Regions from separate parts of the Streptomyces sp. NPDC006687 genome, predicted to be linked through region 2. Evidence: riboswitches for the same ligand, from Rfam matches in the RefSeq annotation. Region 2 holds a riboswitch; the other holds the start of a gene.
What was found. Region 2 has a riboswitch for glycine ahead of gcvP (aminomethyl-transferring glycine dehydrogenase). Riboswitches for the same ligand answer to the same signal wherever they lie in the genome.

Region 1: linked by a shared signal. The riboswitch ahead of gcvT (glycine cleavage system aminomethyltransferase GcvT) and the one ahead of gcvP (aminomethyl-transferring glycine dehydrogenase) in region 2 are both predicted to bind glycine.

What each region holds. Positions count from the first base shown of each region.
Region 1 covers NZ_JBEYJJ010000001.1:241,481-251,680, forward strand. Annotated here, with positions in the region: gene ABZ716_RS01095 (dipeptide ABC transporter ATP-binding protein) at 1-67, opposite strand, end outside; gene ABZ716_RS01100 (ABC transporter ATP-binding protein) at 73-1,134, opposite strand; gene ABZ716_RS01105 (ABC transporter permease) at 1,167-2,168, opposite strand; gene ABZ716_RS01110 (ABC transporter substrate-binding protein) at 2,275-4,041, opposite strand; gene ABZ716_RS01115 (ABC transporter permease) at 4,083-5,075, opposite strand; gene ABZ716_RS01120 (enhanced serine sensitivity protein SseB C-terminal domain-containing protein) at 5,599-6,339, opposite strand; gene ABZ716_RS01125 (enhanced serine sensitivity protein SseB) at 6,402-7,136, opposite strand; gene ABZ716_RS01130 (AAA family ATPase) at 7,237-7,848, opposite strand; glycine riboswitch at 8,124-8,227, shown strand; gene gcvT (glycine cleavage system aminomethyltransferase GcvT) at 8,379-9,494, shown strand; gene gcvH (glycine cleavage system protein GcvH) at 9,584-9,964, shown strand; gene glyA (serine hydroxymethyltransferase) at 9,982-10,200, shown strand, end outside.
Region 2 covers NZ_JBEYJJ010000030.1:7,750-17,949, reverse strand. Annotated here, with positions in the region: gene ABZ716_RS24490 (mannose-1-phosphate guanyltransferase) at 1-671, shown strand, start outside; gene ABZ716_RS24485 (DUF881 domain-containing protein) at 802-1,707, shown strand; gene ABZ716_RS24480 (small basic family protein) at 1,704-2,036, shown strand; gene ABZ716_RS24475 (DUF881 domain-containing protein) at 2,042-2,845, shown strand; gene ABZ716_RS24470 (FHA domain-containing protein) at 2,976-3,857, shown strand; gene ABZ716_RS24465 (MerR family transcriptional regulator) at 3,904-4,668, shown strand; gene ABZ716_RS24460 (bifunctional nuclease family protein) at 4,732-5,208, shown strand; gene ABZ716_RS24455 (MerR family transcriptional regulator) at 5,405-6,043, shown strand; gene ABZ716_RS24450 (DNA polymerase IV) at 6,133-7,536, shown strand; gene ABZ716_RS24445 (PRC-barrel domain-containing protein) at 7,533-7,886, opposite strand; glycine riboswitch at 7,999-8,097, shown strand; gene gcvP (aminomethyl-transferring glycine dehydrogenase) at 8,292-10,200, shown strand, end outside.

The DNA of each region.
Region 1 (10,200 bases), on a different contig from region 2:
TCGCGTTCACGGAGTCCTTCGCGCTCGCGGATTCCTTCGCGGAGCCCGTGGCGGCGTCCTTGTTCATGTCGGTCACAGCTTCGGCGCAATCTCTTCGGTCCAGATCCGGGTCCGCTCCTCCTGCGACATGTGGCAGGCGGACCAGTGCCCGCCGCCGTCCTCGGTCAGCTCGGGCCGCTGGGTGCGGGTGATGCCGCCCTTGGGCACGTCGGCGTAGGGGCACCGGGGGTTGAAGGCGCAGCCGCTCGGGATGTTGATGAGGCTGGGCGGCGAGCCCTTGACCGGGATGAGCCGGTCGGTCTGGTCGCGGTCGATGCGCGGCATGGAGCCGAGCAGGCCCCAGGTGTAGGGGTGCCGGGGCTCGTAGAAGACCTTCTCGGCGGAGCCCCGCTCCACGCAGCGGCCGCCGTACATCACGAGGAGGTCGTCGGCCATCTCGGCGACCACACCGAGATCGTGCGTGATCATGATGACCGCGGAGCCGAACTCCTTCTGCAGGTCGCGGATCAGGTCGAGGATCTGCGCCTGGACGGTGACGTCCAGGGCGGTGGTCGGCTCGTCAGCGATGAGCAGTTCGGGGTTGTTGACCAGGGCCATCGCGATCATCGCGCGCTGGCGCATACCGCCGGAGAACTCGTGGGGGTAGGCGTCCACGCGCTGGTGGGGCTCGGGGATGCCGACCCGGTCGAGCATCTCCACGGCCCGGGTGCGGGCCGTCTTCTTGTCGACGTCGTGGTGGGTCCGGTACGCCTCGATGATCTGCTTGCCCACCGAGTAGTACGGGTGCATCGCGGACAGCGGGTCCTGGAAGACCATCGCCATCTTGCGGCCGCGCAGCCGCCGGACGTGGTCGGCGTCGGCGCTGACGAGCTCCTCGCCGTCCAGGACGACCTCGCCCGAGATGTGCGGGCGGCTGCGGGCGTTGCCCGTGCGGTGCAGGCCCATGATGGCCAGCGAGGTAACGGACTTGCCGGAGCCGGACTCGCCCACGATGCCGAGGGTCTTGCCGCGTTCGAGGTCGAAGGAGAGGCCGTCGACGGACTTCACGAGCCCGTCGTCGGTGGGGAAGTGCACCTTCAGGTCGCGCACGGACAGGAAGGGGGCCCCGTCGCGCGGGCCCGCCTGCTCGGGCACGAAGGCGGGCGCGCCGTTGTTCTGGTTCTCGGTCACGTCAGCCTCACGCGCGGGTCGATGACGGCGTACAGCAGGTCCACGATCAGGTTGGCCAGTACCACGAAGAGCGCGGCCAGCAGGGTGACGCCCATGATCACGGGCAGGTCGCCCTGGCTGATGGCGGCCACGGCCGCCGTCCCCAGGCCCTGGAAGTTGAACGTGGTCTCGGTGAGCACCGCGCCGCCGAGGAGGCCGCCGAGGTCCAGGCCGAACATGGTGACGACCGGGGTGAGCGTGGAGCGCAGGGCGTGCTTGCGGATGACCACGCCCTCCTTGAGGCCCTTGGCGCGGGCGGTGCGGATGTAGTCCTCGCCGAGGACTTCGAGCATGGTGGCCCGGGTGATACGGGCGTAGGTCGCGGCGAAGAGGAAGGCGAGGGTGACCCAGGGCAGGATCAGGCTGTTAAGCCAGGCCAGCGGATCCTCGGTCAGGGGGCGGTAGTTGGAGACCTTCAGCCAGCCGAGGCTGTAGACGAAGATCGCGGGGGCGACCATGCCGGTGAAGAAGATCGGCAGGGAGACGCCGGCCAGCGCGCCGACCATCACCGTGCGGTCGATGGCGGTCCTGCGTTTGAGTGCCGAGATGACGCCGGTGGCCACGCCCGCGATCACCCAGATGACCGCCGCGCCGAGGGCGAGCGAGAGGGTGACCGGGATGCGGTCCATCATCGTGTCCCAGACGGGCGCCTCGGTCTTGAAGGAGTAGCCGAAGCACGGGGCCGCGCAGTGCGTGACGCCCGTGCCGCCGTCGTAGTCGCGGCCGGCGAAGATTCCCTTGACGAAGAGCAGGTACTGCTCGGAGATCGGCTTGTCGAAGCCCATCTTCACGCGGATGCCCGCCAGGGCGGTCTCGTTGGTCTCGCGTCCGGCGTACATGAGCGCGGGATCGCTGCCGGTCAGCTTCGGGACCGCGAAGAAGATGCCGAAGGTGACCACGGAGACCACCAGCAGCGTGGCGGCGACGTTGAACAGCCGCCGTATGAGGTAGACGAGCACTGCAGTCGGCCGCCCGGCGCGGGTGGCCGCCGCCCCTCGTGGGGACGGCGGCCACCGCCTGCGGCCTTCACCTGCCCTTCGGACTAGCGCATGTGCGGTGAAAGGGTTACTGCTTGATGCCCACGGTGGCGAGGTCGATCTTGCCGAAGGACTCGTTGAAGTAGACGTTCGTCAGGCGCGGGTTGTGGTAGACGAGCGCCTTGTCGAAGTTGATCGGCAGGTAGAGCGCCTTCTCCATGACCTTCTGGTTGATCTGGGTGTAGAAGGGCGCGGCCTCTTCCGGAGTCTTGGTGGCGGCCGTCTTGAAGAGGCCGTTGATCTCCGGGTCGTTGATCATCGAGTAGTTGTTGTTGCCGTTCGGCAGGATGAACGAGCCGTCGACCAGCGGCTGGAGGAAGCCCGAGCCGGAGTTGTAGTCGGCGCCCCAGCCCATCACGATGATGCCGTAGTTCTTCTTCTTCACGTTCTCGGGCGAACCGATCACGGAGGAGTTGAGCTTGCCGTCGTACTGGTCGATCGTCGCCTTGATGCCGACCTTGGCGAGGGACGCCTGGAGGGACTCGGCGGTCTTCACCTCGGGCGCCTTGTTGTTGCGCACCGCGATGGTGGTCTCGAACCCGTCCGGCTTACCGCACGCCTTGAGGGCCTCCTTGGCCTTGGCCTCCTGCGGCTTGCCCTTCGTCAGGTTGAAGGGGTCGTAGTTCTTGTCCGAGCCGGGGACACCGGGCGGCAGCATGTTCGCGCCGAGGTCACCGCTGGTCGGGCCGCCGCGGGCGGTCTGCAGGGACTTCGGGTCGGCCGCGTAGATGACGGCCTTGCGGCACTCGATGTTGTCGAACGGCGCGACCGTGGTCGGGAAGACGAAGTAGCGGATGTAGCCCGTGAACGGGTTGTCCGCGTTCTTCTTGAGGTTCGCGTCCTTGAGGATCTTGTTCTTCGCGGCCTGCTGCACACCGGTGCCGTCGATCGCGAGGTCGATGTCACCGGAGAGCAGGCGCTGGTCCATGTCGTCCGGGTTGGTGGTCACCGTGAAGGAGACCTTGTCCGGCAGGCCCTTGCGGATCGGGTCCGTCTTCGGGTCCCAGTTCTCGTTGCGGACGAAGGTCGCGCCCTTGCCGGCGGTGAAGCTCTCCACCTTGTACGGGCCGGTCGAGAGCGGCTTGTTGGTGTAGGTGGCGCCCGTGTCCTTGGCCGCCGGGACGGGCGAGGAGGTCGGCATGGCCAGCAGGTAGCTGAAGTCGGCGTTGGCGCTCGCCAGGTTGAAGACGATCGTCTTGTCGTCCGGCGTCTGGACGGACTTCAGACCCATCTTGTCCGGGTCGGTGTCCTTGTACGGGCCGGGGTACTTCTGACCCTGGTCGAGGAGGTCGATCAGGTAGGTCGGGCCGCCCGACAGCACGTCCTGCGCGAAGACGCGCTCGATGCCGTACTTGACGTCCTTCGAGGTGATCGGCGTGCCGTCCTCGAACTTCACCCCGTCCTTGAGCTTCAGGGTGTAGGTCTTGCCGTCGTTGGTCACGACCGGCAGGGCCTCGGCGAGGTCGGGGACCGCCTTGGTGCCGTCCTTGCCGGGCTTCGCGTCGTAGGCGAGCAGGCTGCGGACGTACAGGCGCTGGAGGTCCCAGACGAAGCCGTAGTAGGCGCGCTGCGGGTCGAGGTAGTCGACGTCCTGGGGGGACCAGAGCTTGAGCTCGCCGCCCTTGGCGTCGGAGGCGTTGATCACGCCTTCGGCGGCGCCGCTGTAGCCCTTGGCGCTCTCGGCGTCACCGCTCTTGCCGTCGTTCGACGTGTCGCTGCCGCCCCCACACGCGGCGGTCAGCGACAGGGCGGCGATCACGGCGGTGATCGCGAGAGCCTGCTTTCTGCGGATCACGGTTGTCCAACCTCCATAGGTGGATGAATCGAAGAAGCGGTTCAGCTGCCCTTGGGGTCGAGTGCGTCACGCAGCCCGTCCCCGAAGAGGTTGAACGCCAGGACGGTGATGAAGATCGTCATACCGGGGACCACCATGTACATGGGGTCGTCCTGGTAGATGGGGACGGCGTCGGAGAGCATCTTTCCCCAGGACGAGGTGGGGGGCTTGACGCCGGCGCCCAGGAAGCTGAGGGCCGCTTCCGTCAGAATGTTGGTCGGGATGATCAGCGTGGTGTAGACGAGGATCGGCGCCACCAGGTTGGGCATCAGTTCCTTGACGAGGATGTAGCCGCGGCCGGCCCCGAGGCTGCGCGCCGCCTCGACGTACTCGCGTTCCCGCAGGGAGATGGTCTGGCCGCGGACGATGCGTCCGATGTACGGCCAGCCGAAGAAGCCGATGACCAGGATGAGCACGCCCATCCGTACGCCCGAACCCTCGAACCCCCAGACGGAGTTGGGGACGACGGAGACCAGGGCGATGGTGAACAGCAGCTGCGGGAAGGCCAGCAGCAGGTCCATGACGCGGCTGATGAGGCCGTCGACCCAGCCGCCGATGAATCCGGCGAGGGCCCCGAGGAAGCTGCCGAGGACCACCGAGACGAAGGCGGCCAGGAAGGCGACGATCAGGGAGATGCGGGCGCCGTAGACGATCCGGCTGAAGACGTCGCGGCCGTTGGTCGGCTCGACGCCCAGCAGGAAGTCGGAGCTCACGCCGCCGAAGGAGCCGAGCGGTGTGCCCAGATCGGGGTCGATCAGGTCCTCGTGGAACTCGTTGGGGTCATGGCCCAGCAGGTTCACGATCAGCGGCGCGAAGATCGCCACCAGGATCAGGAAGATCACGACCACACCGCCGGTCAGCGCGACCTTGTCGCGCTTCAGCCGCATCCAGGCGATGCGTCCGGGAGAGCGGCCTTCGATGGCCTTGGCAGGGACGTCGGCTACGGACACGGGTGCGGGAGTCTCCGCGCTCATGTCGTGCAGTGGTGCCGTCATCGTGGTGGGGACCCCTCTCGGCCGACGGGTGGTCGGCCCATGCCCGCCGCTGTGGCGGCGTTGGTGCGGAGTGGCGCTCGGTGTGCTCGGACCCCGGCGGAACGCCGGGTGAGGTGCCGGAAGTGCAGGGTGGAGCGGGGGAATTGCGAAGACTTCCGAACCGGGTCCTGGAGGACTGACCGGCTCTTGGGTGGGGAGTCTTCATCGGGCGCTCGACCAGCCGCCAGACCCGCAGATGAAAGGATGCGCAACCGTGATCTGAGGCGTGGGTTCCCGTTATCCGGACTGTGCTCGCGGCTCAGCGGAGCAACACCGCCCGTTCGGTACGCAAACGGACATGGGGCCCAACTCTGCGGAGTTTCCCGCAGATTGGACGCCCATGGGGGGTGAAATCCGGGCAAGACGAAGGCCGCCGGGAGCAGGTGCTCCCGACGGCCCGAGGTCACCGCGGACGGCCCGTCTCACGGTGCGGACGTACCTGAAATGTCCCTGTAACAGACGGGTACGGGGCCCGGCGGCGGCCTCAGTAGGCGGCCGCCTGCCCCTCACGGTCGTAGAAGGGCCGGGTCTGCGCGCGCAGCCACATGGCCACGGGGTCGTGCTCGTCCGCCAGCGCCACCGTGCACACCGGAACGCCCTCGGGCACCGCGCCGACCGACTGGCGCATCATCTCCCGTACGGATTCCAGGGCGGGCGCCGAGGCGTCGTACAGGTCGAGCCCGACGGCGAGGTACGCCGACCCCAGCGCGGGCTGCACCCAGGCGCGGCGCAGCGAGCGGACGGCGGGGGTGCGGTGGGCGTGCTGGGTCAGCAGCCCGTAGAACTGCGGGAGCTCCAGCGCGGGCTCGGACAGCCGCAGCGGGCCGGCCGGCATCCGCTCCAGGCCGGTCGCGACCCGGCGCAGGTCCGCCCAGGGGATGCCGAGGCCGCCGCCCTGGGCGTGCGGGTTGATCCACAGGCCCCAGCGGTCGGGGTAGAGGGCGCGGGCGATGTCCCGACCGGTGACCACCTCGTACCCGCGGTTCCAGCCGCTGGCGGCCAGCTCCTGCGGGGAGGTCACGCAGGGGGCGTAGCCGAGGCCCTCGACCTCCATGCCGCCGTACTGGGCGTCGGCAGAGCCCGGCTGCCCCTGCCAGAGCAGCATCCACAGCCGGCCCTCGGTGAGGGCGTGCAGGAATGACTCGTAGCTCTCATAGCGCCCGGGAGTCACCTGGCGCAGCATGTGCTCGACCTGCCCGGCCGCGGCCGTGCCTGACGCACTCACCCGGTACCCCTCTTCGTCTTCGTCCGCCCGTCGTCTCCACGTCCGGAACAGCTTAAGCGGCGCTACGGCAGGTAGAAGGGGCGCACGCGCTCTCGAATCCAGTCCGTGACCGGGTCCTCCGCGGCCTCCAGCAGGATCAACTGCACCGGCCAGGGCGCCGGTACGCGGGCCAGCGCGCGGCCGAGCGCCTCCAGCGGGGCGGCCCGGGAGACGGGGTCCCATCCCGCCAGCTGGACACCGATGTAGAGCTCGGGGGCCTTGCCCTCGACGCTGGCCAGGCAGCGGTGGGCGGCGCGGACCACCCCGGTGGCACGGAACTCCTCGGCGGCGGCGGCGAGGAGGTCGACGGGGTCGTCCTGCCAGTCGGGCTCGAACAGCCGGACCCGGGCGCCGGTGGCGGGGCCGTCGAGCTCGCTGCGCCCGGCGCGGCAGAGCTGGGCGACGGCGGCGGGGGGCAGCGGGACGCCGACGGCGCCCTCGGGGTTCACGGCGATGCCGAGCTGCGGGGGCAGGCCGCGGGCGAACTCGACGGCGGGGGCTACCGCGAAGTCCATGGCGGGGCCGGCGGCGAAGCGGAACTGGGCCTCCGAGCTGTAGACGGGGACGTACGCCTCGCCGCCGATCAGCATCGTGGGCAGGTCGAGGGAGGCACTGTCGGGGCCGCCGCCCTGCGGGAGCGGGACCCAGACGTGGCTGCGGCCGAGGACCTCCAGGATGCGGGGGCCGGCGTCCGGCTGCCCCAGGGCCGCCCCGAGCACCTGCTCCAACTCGTTCGCCGGCCAGCCGTTGCCCTGCATGTACCCCTGCCCTCCGTGTGGGTCCCGCCGATGTCGCCCCGAGGCTATCTCTCCCGGGGCTGCGCCCGGACCCCGCGCCTCCCTCGCCGGCGGGGCCGGTTCAGGTGAAGGTGATGTCCGTCAGGGCCGCCGCCGTGGGGCGGTCCAGGAGGGTGGTGGTGGCGCAGCCCCGGGGGGAGCGGCCCGAGGCGGCGGCGGCCAGGAGGCGGCCCACCGCCGCGCGGTGGCGGGCGAAGGCGTACGAGGAGACGCCGCGGCCGCGGGCGGCCTGGCCCGCGAGGGCCTCCTCCGGGGAGGCGTCCAGCAGGAGCAGGTGCAGGCGCCGGCCCCGGCGTCGGGCGGTGGCCGCCAGGAGGGCCCGGACCCACCGCTGGGTGCCGCAGTCGTGGACGACCAGAGAGGCTCCGGAGCGCAGCTCGCGCCAGAGCGTCCAGTAGTGGGCGGCGCGGACCAGCGGCCGGTACGCCCCGTACGGCAGCGCCTTCGGCATCCGGCGCTCCCAGCGCTCGCGGACGTCCTGGGAATCGATGCCGCCGCCCGGCGCCGCCCGCTTGATCAGGGTGCTCTTGCCGCCGCCCGGCAGCCCGGACACCACCACGATGTCCCCGGCCGGGAAGCTCAGCCGCCGCGGGCCCCGGGCGGGGCATCCGCGCAGGTCGCGGACGGTCCCGGCGGCCCGGGCGGCGAAGGGCCGGGCCCTCGCAGCCTCCACCGCTCCGGCACTGGTCACCACTCCGGATCTCCGCACCGTGATCGTCTCCCCCCGAGTCGGGCCGCGAGGGCCCCCTGCCCGCTGAATGTAAAGAGACGGTAATCCGGGCGTGGCGGTTCCGGGCGGGCCGTCCGGCCCCTGGGACCCTGCCGGGCCGCGCGGGGCCGTGCGGGACCGCCGGGGGCCGCACGCGTTCTTCCGGGCCCCCCTGCCCGCTTCCGCCCGTCCCGTGCAATGATGTGCGCCAACTGGACACCAACTGCATACCGGCCGCTTGAATCCGCGCGGGAGAGTCCCGGCAGGCCGTGAGGCCGTGCCCGGGCGCCGAAGGAGCAAGTTCCTCCCTTGAATCTCTCAGGCCCCGTACCGCGTGGATGAGGCAGATCTGAAAAGCGGGCTGTCCGACAGCTCCACCCAAGGTGCAAGCCGGCGTTCCCCTGGGGAACTCCTGGCGAACCTCTCAGGTTCCGATGACAGATGGGGAGGATCGTCCTCGTCATGTCATGCCCTGGGACCCGGGAGCCACACCCATGAGCACTGCCCCCCGCCTGACCGCGCTCGACGCGCTGCACCGTTCGCTCGGTGCGACCATGACCGACTTCGCGGGCTGGGACATGCCGCTGCGCTACGCCAGTGAGCGCGACGAGCACAACGCCGTCCGGACCAAGGCCGGCCTGTTCGACCTCTCCCACATGGGCGAGATCACCGTCCACGGCCCCGAGGCCGTCAAGGCCCTCGACTACGCCCTCGTCGGCAACATCTCCACCGTCGGCGTCGGCCGCGCCCGCTACACGCACATCTGCCAGGAGGACGGCGGCATCCTGGACGACCTGATCGTCTACCGCCTCGGCGAGACCGAGTACATGGTCGTCGCCAACGCCTCCAACGCCCAGGTGGTGCTCGACGCGCTCACCGAGCGCGCCGCCGGCTTCGACGCCGAGGTCCGCGACGACCGCGACGCGTACGCGCTGATCGCCGTGCAGGGCCCCGAGTCCCCCGGCATCCTCGCCTCGCTGACCGACGCCGACCTGGACGGCCTGAAGTACTACGCCGGCCTGCCGGGCACCGTCGCGGGCGTGCCCGCGCTGATCGCCCGGACCGGCTACACCGGCGAGGACGGCTTCGAGCTGTTCATCGCCCCCGAGCACGCCGTGGAGCTGTGGCAGGCGCTGACGAAGGCGGGCGAGGGCGTCGGCCTGGTCCCGGCCGGCCTGTCCTGCCGCGACACCCTGCGCCTGGAAGCGGGCATGCCGCTGTACGGGCACGAGCTGACCACCTCCCTCACGCCCTTCGACGCCGGGCTGGGCCGGGTCGTGAAGTTCGAGAAGGAGGGCGACTTCGTGGGCCGCGCCGCCCTGGAGGCCGCCGCCGAGCGCGCCGCCTCGCAGGCCCCGCGCAAGCTGGTCGGCCTGGTCGCCGAGGGCCGCCGGGTCCCGCGCGCCGGCTTCCCCGTGGTCGCCGGCGGCCAGGTCGTCGGCGAGGTCACCTCCGGCGCCCCGTCGCCGACGCTGGGCAAGCCGATCGCGATGGCGTACGTCGACGCGGAGTACGCCGCGCCCGGGACCTCCGGCGTCGGCGTGGACATTCGCGGTACGCATGAGCCGTACGAGGTCGTGGCCCTGCCGTTCTACAAGCGGCAGAAGTGACCCCCGGGTCCCCAGGACCCCGCCGGCCCGCCGCCGGCACGCAAGACCACCGTTCGTATCCACCTCCCCGCATCCAGGAGAATCAGGTCATGAGCAACCCCCAGCAGCTGCGCTACACCAAGGAACACGAGTGGCTGTCGGACGTCGTCGACGGCGTCGCGACGGTTGGCATCACGGAGTTCGCGGCCACCGCGCTCGGTGACGTCGTCTACGCCCAGCTCCCCGCGGTCGGCGACACCGTCACCGAGGGCGAGACCTGTGGCGAGCTGGAGTCGACCAAGTCGGTCAGCGACCTGTACTCCCCGGTCTCCGGTGAGATCGTCGAGTTCAACCAGGACGTCGTCGACGACCCGGCGCTGGTGAACTCCGCCCCCTTCGAGGGCGGCTGGCTGTTCAAGGTGAAGCTCTCGGAGGAGCCCAAGGACGCGCTCTCCTACGACGAGTACACCGCCCTCACCGCCGGTAACTGACACCCCAGGGGATCCTGATGTCCGTTCTGAACACCCCGCTCCACGAGCTCGACCCCGACGTCGCCGCCGCCGTCGACGCCGAGCTGGTGCGCCAGCAGTCCACCCTGGAAATGATCGCGTCGGAGAACTTCGCTCCGGTCGCCGTCATGGAGGCCCAGGGCTCGGTCCTGACCAACAAGTACGCCGAGGGCTACCCGGGCCGCCGCTACTACGGCGGCTGCGAGCACGTCGACGTG
Region 2 (10,200 bases):
CGCGGGCGGCGTTCGGTGTGCGCTTCGACCCGGTCGGCGAGCGGATCTCGCTGGTCGACGAGCGGGGCCGGATCATCGAGGACGACCGGGCGCTGCTCGTCCTGCTCGACCTGGTCGCGGCGGAGAAGCGCAGCGGCAAGGTGGCCCTGCCGGTCACCACGACCCGGGTCGCCGAGCAGGTGGCGGCCTACCACGGCACGCAGGTGGAGTGGACGACGACCTCCCCGGACGACCTGACCCGGGTGGGCCGCGAGGAGACCACGATCTTCGGCGGCGACGGCCGGGGCGGGTTCATCGTCCCCGAGTTCAGCAGCGTCTTCGACGGGTCGGCGGCCTTCGTCCAGCTCATCGGGCTGGTCGCGCGTACGCAGCTCACCCTGAGCCAGATCGATTCGCGGATCCCGCGGGCGCACGTCCTCAAGCGGGACGTGCCCACGCCGTGGGCGGCCAAGGGGCTCGTCATGCGGCGGGTCGTGGAGGCGGCCGGCGACCGGCAGGTGGACACCACCGACGGGGTGCGCGTGGTCGAGGCCGACGGGCGGTGGGCGCTGGTGCTGCCCGACCCGGCGGAGGCGGTCACCCACCTGTGGGCCGAGGGTCCCGACGACGCGTCCGCGCAGGCCCTGCTGGACGAGTGGGCCGCGGTGGTCGACGGAGCCGGCGAGCACTGACCGGTCCCGTACGTGCGGACGTACGGGCATACGGAACGGGACAGGAGTACGGCGGGCCGGGCGCGGGGAGTGACCCCGGCCCGGCCCGCCGGACGGCCGCATTGGGTGTGGGCGGCGCCGACATGCGACGATGTGCGGCATGTCGCAGCCGCCCACCAACCGGAGCTCGGCCACCCCGCCCGCACGCCCGGACGCGTCCATGTCGCTGCTGACGCACGTGATGGACCACAGCCTCGACGAGGGCTATGCGGAAGCCTCCGCCCGCCGTGAGGCCGAGGGGACGTCGGGGCTCCCGCGCACCCTCAAGGCCAAGCTGGCGCTCGCCGCCGGGCTCGTGCTGGCGGCCATGGTCGTGACGCTCGGTGCGGCGCAGGCGCGGGTGGCTGCCCCGGTCCTGGCCAAGGAGCGCCAGGAGCTGATCGACCGGGTCGAGCGGGCCGACCGGCACGCCGACGCCCTGGAGCGGGACATCGAGCGGCTGCGCGCCGAGGTCGCGGACCGCCAGAGCGAGGCGCTCAAGCAGCAGGGCGGCGGGCAGGCCCAGCTGGTGGCGCTGCTGTCGGGTGCAACCGAAGTGCACGGTCCGGGCGTCAAGCTGGTGGTGGACGATGCCAAGGGGGCCTCGTCGGGCGGCGGAAACGGCCCGCGCGAGAGCGCCGGGTTCTCCGACACCGGCCGGGTCCGCGACCGGGACATGCAGCGGATCGTCAACGGGCTGTGGCAGTCCGGGGCGGAGGCGGTCTCGATCAACGGGCAGCGGCTGACGGCGCTGTCGGCGATCCGGGCCGCAGGTGACGCGATACTGGTCGACAACCGGCCGCTGGTGCCGCCCTACGAGGTCCTCGCCGTCGGGGACGGGAAACGGCTCGGCACCGCGTTCCAGGACTCCGTGGACGGGCAGTACCTGCATGTGCTCCAGGAGAGCTACGGGATCCGCTACAGCCTGTCCCCGGTGGAGCAGGTGAAGCTGCCGGCCGCATCGAGCCTGACCGTGCGGACGGCCACAGCAGAAGAGCCGAAGAAGGGTGCGTCGTGATCGCGGTACTGGGCCTCCTGGCGGGAGTGGTGGCCGGACTTCTCGTCCGCCCCGAAGTGCCGGCCGTGGTGGAGCCTTATCTGCCGATCGCCGTGGTGGCGGCCCTGGACGCGGTCTTCGGCGGTCTGCGCGCGATGCTCGACGGGATCTTCGTCGACAAGGTCTTCGTGGTCTCGTTCCTGTCGAACGTGGTCGTCGCCGCGCTGATCGTCTTCCTCGGCGACAAGCTGGGCGTCGGCTCGCAGCTGTCGACCGGTGTGGTCGTCGTCCTCGGCATCCGGATCTTCTCCAACGCGGCGGCCATCCGCCGGCACGTCTTCCGGGCGTGACGCCGATGAGCACGGACCCCACACCGCAGGAACCGGCCCAGGGACCGGCCCAGGGACCTGGCCCGGCCCAGGGACCGGAGCCGGAGCAGAGCGGGCGGCACCGCCTGGCGGCCGGGCTGTGGCCGCCCCGTTTCAGCCGCGCCCAACTGATCGTCGCGCTGCTGCTGTTCGTCCTGGGCCTCGGCCTCGCGATCCAGGTGCGCTCCAACAGCGACTCCAGCGCCCCGCTGCGCGGCGCCCGCCAGGAGGACCTCGTCCGCATCCTCGACGAGCTCGACGGGCGGACCAAGCGCCTGGAGGACGAGAAGCAGAAGCTGGACGACCAGCGCAAGGAGCTCCAGAGCAGCTCCAACCAGGCCGAGGAGGCCCGCAAGCAGACCCTGGAACGCGAGCGCCAACTGGGCATCCTGGCCGGTACGGTGGCAGCACAGGGCCCCGGCATCACGTTGAAGATCACCGACACCAAGGGCCAGGTGCGCTCCGACCAGCTGCTGGACACACTCCAGGAGCTGCGGGCCGCCGGGGCCGAGGCGATCCAGATCAACGGCGTGCGCGTGGTGGCCGGGTCGTACTTCTCGGACGAGGGCGGCGGGGTCGCGATCGACGGTAAGAAGATCACACAGCCCTACGAGTTCAGGGTGATCGGCAAGCCGCAGGATCTGGAGCCGGCGCTCAACATCCCCGGCGGTGTGGTGCAGACCATGGAGAAGGAACAGGCCACGGTCGCCGTCACACGGTCGGCGAAGATCGTTGTGGACGCCTTGCGGGCTGCGAAGCAGCCTGACTACTCTCGGTCGTCATCGCCGTGAGACGGGGCGGAGCGAGGACGGTCCTACGCGGGCTGACGCCTGCGGGGGGTCGGCGCACCGAAGTCGCGGTGCGTGGTGGAAACTGTCTGGTGGTTACGGACGTTGTCAGAATGTCCGGGTCGGCAGGTGTGTGTATGCGGAGTTCGTCCTGCCCCACGGGCGGGTCTGTTTCGGTCAAGGGGAATCGCCCGTGAAGTTGTTTGAGAAGTTGTTCGGCAAGAAGAACCGCGAGGAAAGCGGTACGGCACGTCACCGTGCGGGCCACGGCGAGGGAGAGGGCCAGGGAGACCGGCCGCTCTTCCGCGACGAGGTGGCCGGCCCGGGCGCGCACGGCGCGCCGGCCGCCGGTCCGTCGGGCGCGGGGCGCATAGGCTTCGGAGACCCGGCCGCCCCGAACGCGGGTGGAGGGTACGCCCCCGACCCGTACGCCACCAACGCCTCCGCGGGGCAGCCGCGGCGCGAGGAGCCGTCCATGCCGGCCGAGCAGACGTGCGGCAGGTGCGGGCACCGCAGCGATGCGGCGAGCCGTTTCTGCTCCAACTGCGGGGCCCCGCTGCGGGCGGGCCTGACGCCGGAGCGCGCCTCGGAGACCACGTCCACCATCTCGATCTCGGGCCTGGAGGCGTACGAGGCCGAGGCGACCGGACAGCACGTCGCGCCCTCGCTCTCCCCCGAGGCCCAGGCCGCGGTGGAGGCACTGCCCCCCGGTTCCGCCCTGCTCATCGTGCGGCGCGGCCCCAACTCGGGCAGCCGCTTCCTGCTGGACGGCGAGCTGACCACCGCGGGCCGCCACCCGCAGAGCGACATCTTCCTGGACGACGTCACCGTCTCCCGGCTCCATGTCGAGTTCCGCCGGGGTCCGGAGGGCGGCTTCACCGTCGCCGACGTCGGCAGCCTCAACGGCACGTACGTCAACCGCGAGCCGATCGACTCGGTCGCCCTGCACAACGGTGACGAGGTGCAGATCGGCAAGTACCGGCTGGTGTTCTACGCCAGCCTGCGGGGCGTCTGACCTCCTCCCGGGCGCTGCCCGGGGGGACCTCCGGAGGGAAGGTCCCATGCTGCGCACCCCGACCGGCGGTGCCCCGAAGAAGGGCGCCGCCGGCTCCGCCGGGCAGCTGGTGAGCATCGGCACGGTGCTCACCCTGCTCCGTGACGAGTTCCCCGAAGTGACCATCTCGAAGATCCGGTTCCTGGAGGCGGAGGGGCTCGTCGAGCCCCGGCGCACACCTTCCGGATACCGCAAGTTCAGCACGGACGACGTGGAGCGGCTCGCCCGCGTCCTGCGCCTCCAGCGCGACCACTACATGCCGCTGAAGGTCATCCGCGAGCAGCTCGACGCCCTCGACCGGGGCGAGCCGCTCCGGATCCCGGCTCCGGCCGGGCACGGCGAGTCCGTGGAGGGCGCCGGGCGGTCCGCCGGGCAGGGCGAGGCGGAGGGCGCCCGGCCGACCGTGGCGCGGGTCGGGCGGGCCGAGCTGATCGCCGCCGCCGAGGTGGACGAGGTACAGCTCGTGGAGTGGGAGTCGTACGGGCTCCTCTCCGAGGCGCCCGGCGGCGGGTTCGACGCCGGGGCGGTGGCCGTCGCCCGCCTGATCGCCGATCTCGGCCGGTTCGGGCTCGAACCGCGCCACCTGCGCGGCATGAAGGCGGCGGCCGACCGGGAGGCCGGCCTGGTGGAACAGCTGGTCGCACCGCTGCGCCGGCACCGCAATCCGCAGACCAGGACCCGTGCCGAGGCCACGATGAAGGAGCTGGCGGGGCTCTCCGTACGGCTCCACGAGGCGTTCGTCCAGACCGCTCTCGGGGTGCGGCCGCAGTGAACGGCGACGCCGTGGACCGGCCCCGACTACCCAAACCGGCCGGGCAGGTCCTAGGGTTGCTGTGTGAACGAGCTCGACGTTGTGGGTGTCCGGGTGGAAATGCCCTCCAACCAGCCGATCGTGCTCCTGCGTGAAGTGGGAGGCGACCGGTACCTCCCCATCTGGATCGGCCCTGGGGAGGCGACCGCCATTGCCTTCGCGCAGCAGGGGATGGCACCGGCCAGGCCGCTGACGCACGACCTGTTCAAGGACGTGCTGGAGGCGGTGGGCGAGGAGCTGACCGAGGTCCGGATCACGGATCTGCGGGAGGGCGTCTTCTACGCGGAGCTGGTCTTCGCCAGTGGTGTCGAGGTGAGCGCGCGGCCTTCCGACGCCATAGCGCTGGCCCTGCGGACGGGGACGCCGATCTACGGCAGTGACGGCGTGCTGGACGACGCCGGAATCGCCATTCCCGACGAGCAGGAGGACGAGGTGGAGAAGTTCCGCGAGTTCCTCGACCAGATCTCTCCCGAGGACTTCGGCACGGGCCCGCAGCAGTAGGGCCGGATTCCGTCGAGGCGCGGGCCGCGTCGTCCACCGGGAAATTTCAGCCCATTCGAGTAGCCTTTCCCCGCAAAGGGGTACGGGAAACCACTCTCAGGGTGATTATCACTCGGCGTGCCGAGTGTGGCGATCGTTGACGCACCCCTGGTCACTGCCTACCTTCAAGGTGGCAGGTCAAGGACGGAGGGTCGGCGTGAGGATCACGGGCGACGGTACGACCGGGGGCATCCCCGTACGGAGTGACGGTGTTCCGTCCCCGCTGCTCGGCAGCGGGCCGGGTGCCGCGCACCGTCAGTCGGCGTCGACGCCGGTCGGACCGGTGAACGAGGCCCCGGGACCCGAGCAGGTCGGCTACCGAGGACCGACCGCGTGCGCCGCCGCCGGCATCACGTACCGGCAGCTGGACTACTGGGCGCGTACCGGGCTGGTGGAGCCCAGTGTGCGGGCCGCCTACGGATCCGGGACCCAGCGGCTGTACAGCTTCCGCGACGTGGTCGTCCTCAAGATCGTCAAGCGCTTCCTGGACACCGGGGTGGCCCTCCAGAACATCCGCACCGCCGTACAGCACCTGCGCGGGCGGGGCTTTTCCGACCTGGAGCGCATGACGCTGATGAGCGACGGCGCCACCGTGTACGAGTGCACCTCCCCGGACCAGGTCGTGAGCCTGCTCCAGGGCGGCCAGGGCGTCTTCGGCATCGCGGTGGGCGTGGTCTGGCGCGACGTGGAGAACGCCCTGTCGCAGCTGCACGGGGAGCGGGTGGACACGGGGGAGACGGTGGTCGGCCACAACCCGGCCGACGAGCTCGCCGCCCGCCGCAACCGGGCCGGCTGAGCCCGGGCCCGCGGCCCGTACGGACCCGCCGGCGGGCGGGGGCACGTGAGATCACCCCGTTGTCAGTGGCATAGGGCAGCATCGGTGACGTGAGAACCGCGCCGACCATCCTGCATCTGGACATGGACGCCTTCTACGCGTCCGTGGAGCAGGCGTCCAAGCCCAGCCTGCGCGGGAAGGCCGTGATCGTCGGAGGGCTCGGCCCGCGCGGGGTCGTGGCCACCGCCTCGTACGAGGCCCGGCGCTACGGGGTGCACTCGGCGATGCCCACCGCGCAGGCCCGCCGGCTCTGCCCCAACGGCGCCTACCTGATTCCGCGCTTCACGCTCTACCGCGAGGTGAGCGAGACCGTCATGGGCCTGCTGCGCGAGCTGTCGCCGCTGGTGGAGCCCCTCAGCCTGGACGAGGCGTTCGTGGACCTGGAGGCGGGCGGCCGGGCCTTCGACGCCGCGGACGCCCGGGCCACGGGGGAGCGGCTGCGGGCCGGCATCACGGCCGCGACGGGGCTCAGCGGGTCGGTCGGACTGGCCGGGTCGAAGATGCTGGCCAAGGTCGCCTCCGAGGCGGCCAAGCCGGACGGGCTGCTGCTGATCGAGCCCGGGACCGAGCGGGAACTGCTCGCGCCCATGTCCGTACGGACCCTGCCCGGGGTCGGCCCGGCCACCGGGGAGCATCTGCGCCGGGCCGGGATCACCACGGTGGGGGAGCTGGCCGAGGCCGGTGAGGACGAACTGGTGCGGATGGTGGGCCGGGCGCACGGTGTCGGCCTCTACCGGATGGCGCTCGGTCTGGACGACCGGCCCGTGGTCGCCGAGCGGGACGCGAAGTCGGTGTCGGTGGAGGACACCTTCGACGTGGACCTGCACGACCGGGTGCGGATCCGCTCCGAGGTGCAGCGGCTCGCCGACCGGTGCGTGGGCCGGCTGCGGGCCTCGGGGCACTCCGGGCGGACCATCGTCCTGAAGGTGCGCCGGTACGACTTCTCGACCCTGACCCGCTCCGAGACCCTGCGCGGGCCCACCGACGATCCGGCCGTGGTGCGGGAGGCGGCCGCGCGGCTGCTGGAGTCAGTGGACACCACCGGCGGGGTGCGGCTGCTGGGCGTCGGCGTCAGTGGTCTCGCGGACTACACCCAGGAGGACCTCTTCGCCCAGGCACTCGGTGCCGCGGCGCGGGAAGGGGACGGCGCCCCCGCCGAGGGGACCCGGGAGGCGGAGGAGGCCGAGGGGACGGCCGGTGCTCCAGGAACCGCCGAGGCGCCCGCGGCGGGCGGGGAAGGCCCGCAGGCCGCCGCCCGGCACTGGCCGGCGGGCAGCGACGTACGGCACGCGGTGTACGGGCCCGGGTGGGTGCAGGGCAGCGGCGTCGGGCGGGTCACCGTCCGGTTCGAGCGGCCCGGCTCGCTGCCCGGGCGGGTCCGGACCTTCCTGGTGGACGACCCCGACCTGGAGCCCTCCGACCCCCTGCCCCTGGTGGGACGGCCGGCCCCCTAGTGGGGCTCCGGCGGAGGGAGGTGGAATTCGGCCGGCAGGGCCACGTCCAGGCCGTAGTGGTGGTAGAGCTGGAGCTCCTGCTCGGGCGAGAGGTGGCGGCCGACGCCGAAGTCGGGGGCCTCCTTGATCAGGGAGCGCTCGAAGGGGACCCGCAGCACCTCTCCGACCACCTCGCTCGGCTCCAGCGGTACGAAGGCGTCCCGGCCGAAGAGGCCGGTGCGGACCGCTGCCCACTCGGGGACGCCCGTGGCGTCGTCGAGGTAGACCTCGTCCACGGTGCCGATCTTGGCCCCGTTCCGGTCGAACGCCTTGCGGCCGATCAGGCTGCGCGGATCGATGTCGGTCTGCACGGTCCCTCCACATGGTCGCAGTCATCCGTAATGACTACAAAAGTGCATATTCCGATGGGGGGCCACTCGAGGGAGGGTCCAGATCCTCGCTGGTAGGCTGGGTGATGGCTGTTGACCCTGTGCGGGAGAGTCCTCCGAATGAGTTCGCCGGAGGCGCCGAAGGAGCAAATCCTCCCCGGAATCTCTCAGGCATACGTACCGCACGCGACGAGGCCACTCTGGAAAGCAGGAGCGGGTGCCGGGCGCGCAGTGCCCGTCCCACTCCTCACCGACGGTGAAAGCCGGACGACGGGCGATCCCCGAGACTCCGGTGAAGCTCTCAGGTTGAGATGACAGAGGGGGAGGCCGTCCGGGTGCCCGCGCCGTGGTGCCCCTCGCAGGTCATACGACCAGGAGGCCTCCGTAATGACCGCCAACCGCATTCCGCTCTCCCAGCTCGAACAGGGCATCCCCTTCGAGCAGCGTCACATCGGCCCGGATGCCGAGGCGCAGGCGAAGATGCTCGCCCAGGTGGGCTACGGCTCCCTCGACGAGCTGACCGCCGCCGCGGTACCGGATGTGATCAAGACCGCCGAGGCGCTGAACCTCCCCGAGGCGCGGACCGAGGCCGAGGTGCTCGCCGAGCTGCGCTCGCTCGCCGACCGCAACGAGGTCCTGACCTCGATGATCGGCCTGGGCTACTACGGGACGTTCACCCCGCCGGTGATCCTGCGCAACGTCATGGAGAACCCGGCCTGGTACACGGCCTACACCCCGTACCAGCCGGAGATCTCGCAGGGCCGCCTGGAGGCCCTGCTGAACTTCCAGACGGTCGTCGCCGAACTGACCGGTCTGCCCACCTCCGGCGCCTCCCTGCTCGACGAGGGCACCGCCGCCGCCGAGGCCATGACGCTGGCCCGCCGCGTGGGCAAGGTCAAGGGCGACGTCTTCCTCGTCGACGCCGACGCGCTGCCGCAGACCATCGCCGTCATCGAGACCCGCGCCGAGCCGATCGGTATCGAGGTCGTCGTCGCGGACCTCTCCGAGGGCATCCCCGCCGAGATCGCCGAGCGCGGCGTCTACGGCGTGCTCCTGCAGTACCCGGGTGCTTCCGGCGCCGTCCGCGACATCAAGGCCGTCATCGACCAGGCCCACGAGCTCGGCGCGATCGTCACCGTCTCCGCCGACCTGCTCGCGCTGACCCTGCTGACCTCCCCGGGCGCCCTCGGCGCCGACATCGCCGTCGGCACCACCCAGCGCTTCGGTGTCCCGATGGGCTTCGGCGGCCCGCACGCCGGCTACATGGCCGTCCAGGCCAAGCACGCCCGCTCGCTGCCCGGCCGCCTCGTCGGCGTCTCCGTGGACGCGGACGGCAACAAGGCGTACCGCCTGGCCCTCCAGACCCGCGAGCAGCACATCCGCCGCGAGAAGGCCACCAGCAACATCTGTACCGCGCAGGTCCTGCTCGCCGTCATGGCCGGCATGTACGCCGTTTACCACGGCCCCGACGGCCTGAGGACGATCGCCCGCCGTACCCACCGCTACGCCGCGCTGCTCGCCGCGGGCCTGACGGCCGGCGGGGTCGAGCTGGTGCACGGCTCCTTCTTCGACACCGTCACCGCCCGGGTGCCCGGCAAGGCCGCCGAGGTCACCGCCGCCGCCCGCGAGGCCGGGGTGAACCTGTACCAGGTGGACGCCGACCACGTCTCGGTCTCCTGCGACGAGACCACCCTGCGCGCCCACATCGAGGCCGTCTGGGCCGCCTTCGGCGTCTCCGCGGACATCGAGGCCCTGGACGGGACCGCCGCCGACGCGCTCCCCGAGGCCCTGCTGCGCTCGGACGCGTACCTGACCCACCCGGTCTTCCACCAGCACCGCTCCGAGACCGCGATGCTGCGCTACCTGCGCAAGCTCTCGGACAAGGACTACGCGCTGGACCGCGGCATGATCCCGCTGGGCTCCTGCACCATGAAGCTCAACGCGACCACCGAGATGGAGCCGGTCACCTGGCCCGAGTTCGGCCAGCTGCACCCCTTCGCCCCGGCCGAGCAGGCCGGCGGGTACCTCACGCTCATCAACGAGCTGGAGGAACGTCTCTGCGAGGTCACCGGCTACGACAAGGTCTCCATCCAGCCCAACGCCGGCTCCCAGGGTGAGCTCGCCGGCCTGCTGGCCGTCCGCGCCTACCACCGCGCGAACGGCGACGAGCAGCGCACCGTCTGCCTGATCCCGTCCTCCGCGCACGGCACCAACGCGGCCAGCGCCGTGATGGCCGGCATGAAGGTCGTCGTCGTCAAGACCGCCGACGACGGTGAGGTGGACGCCGAGGACCTGC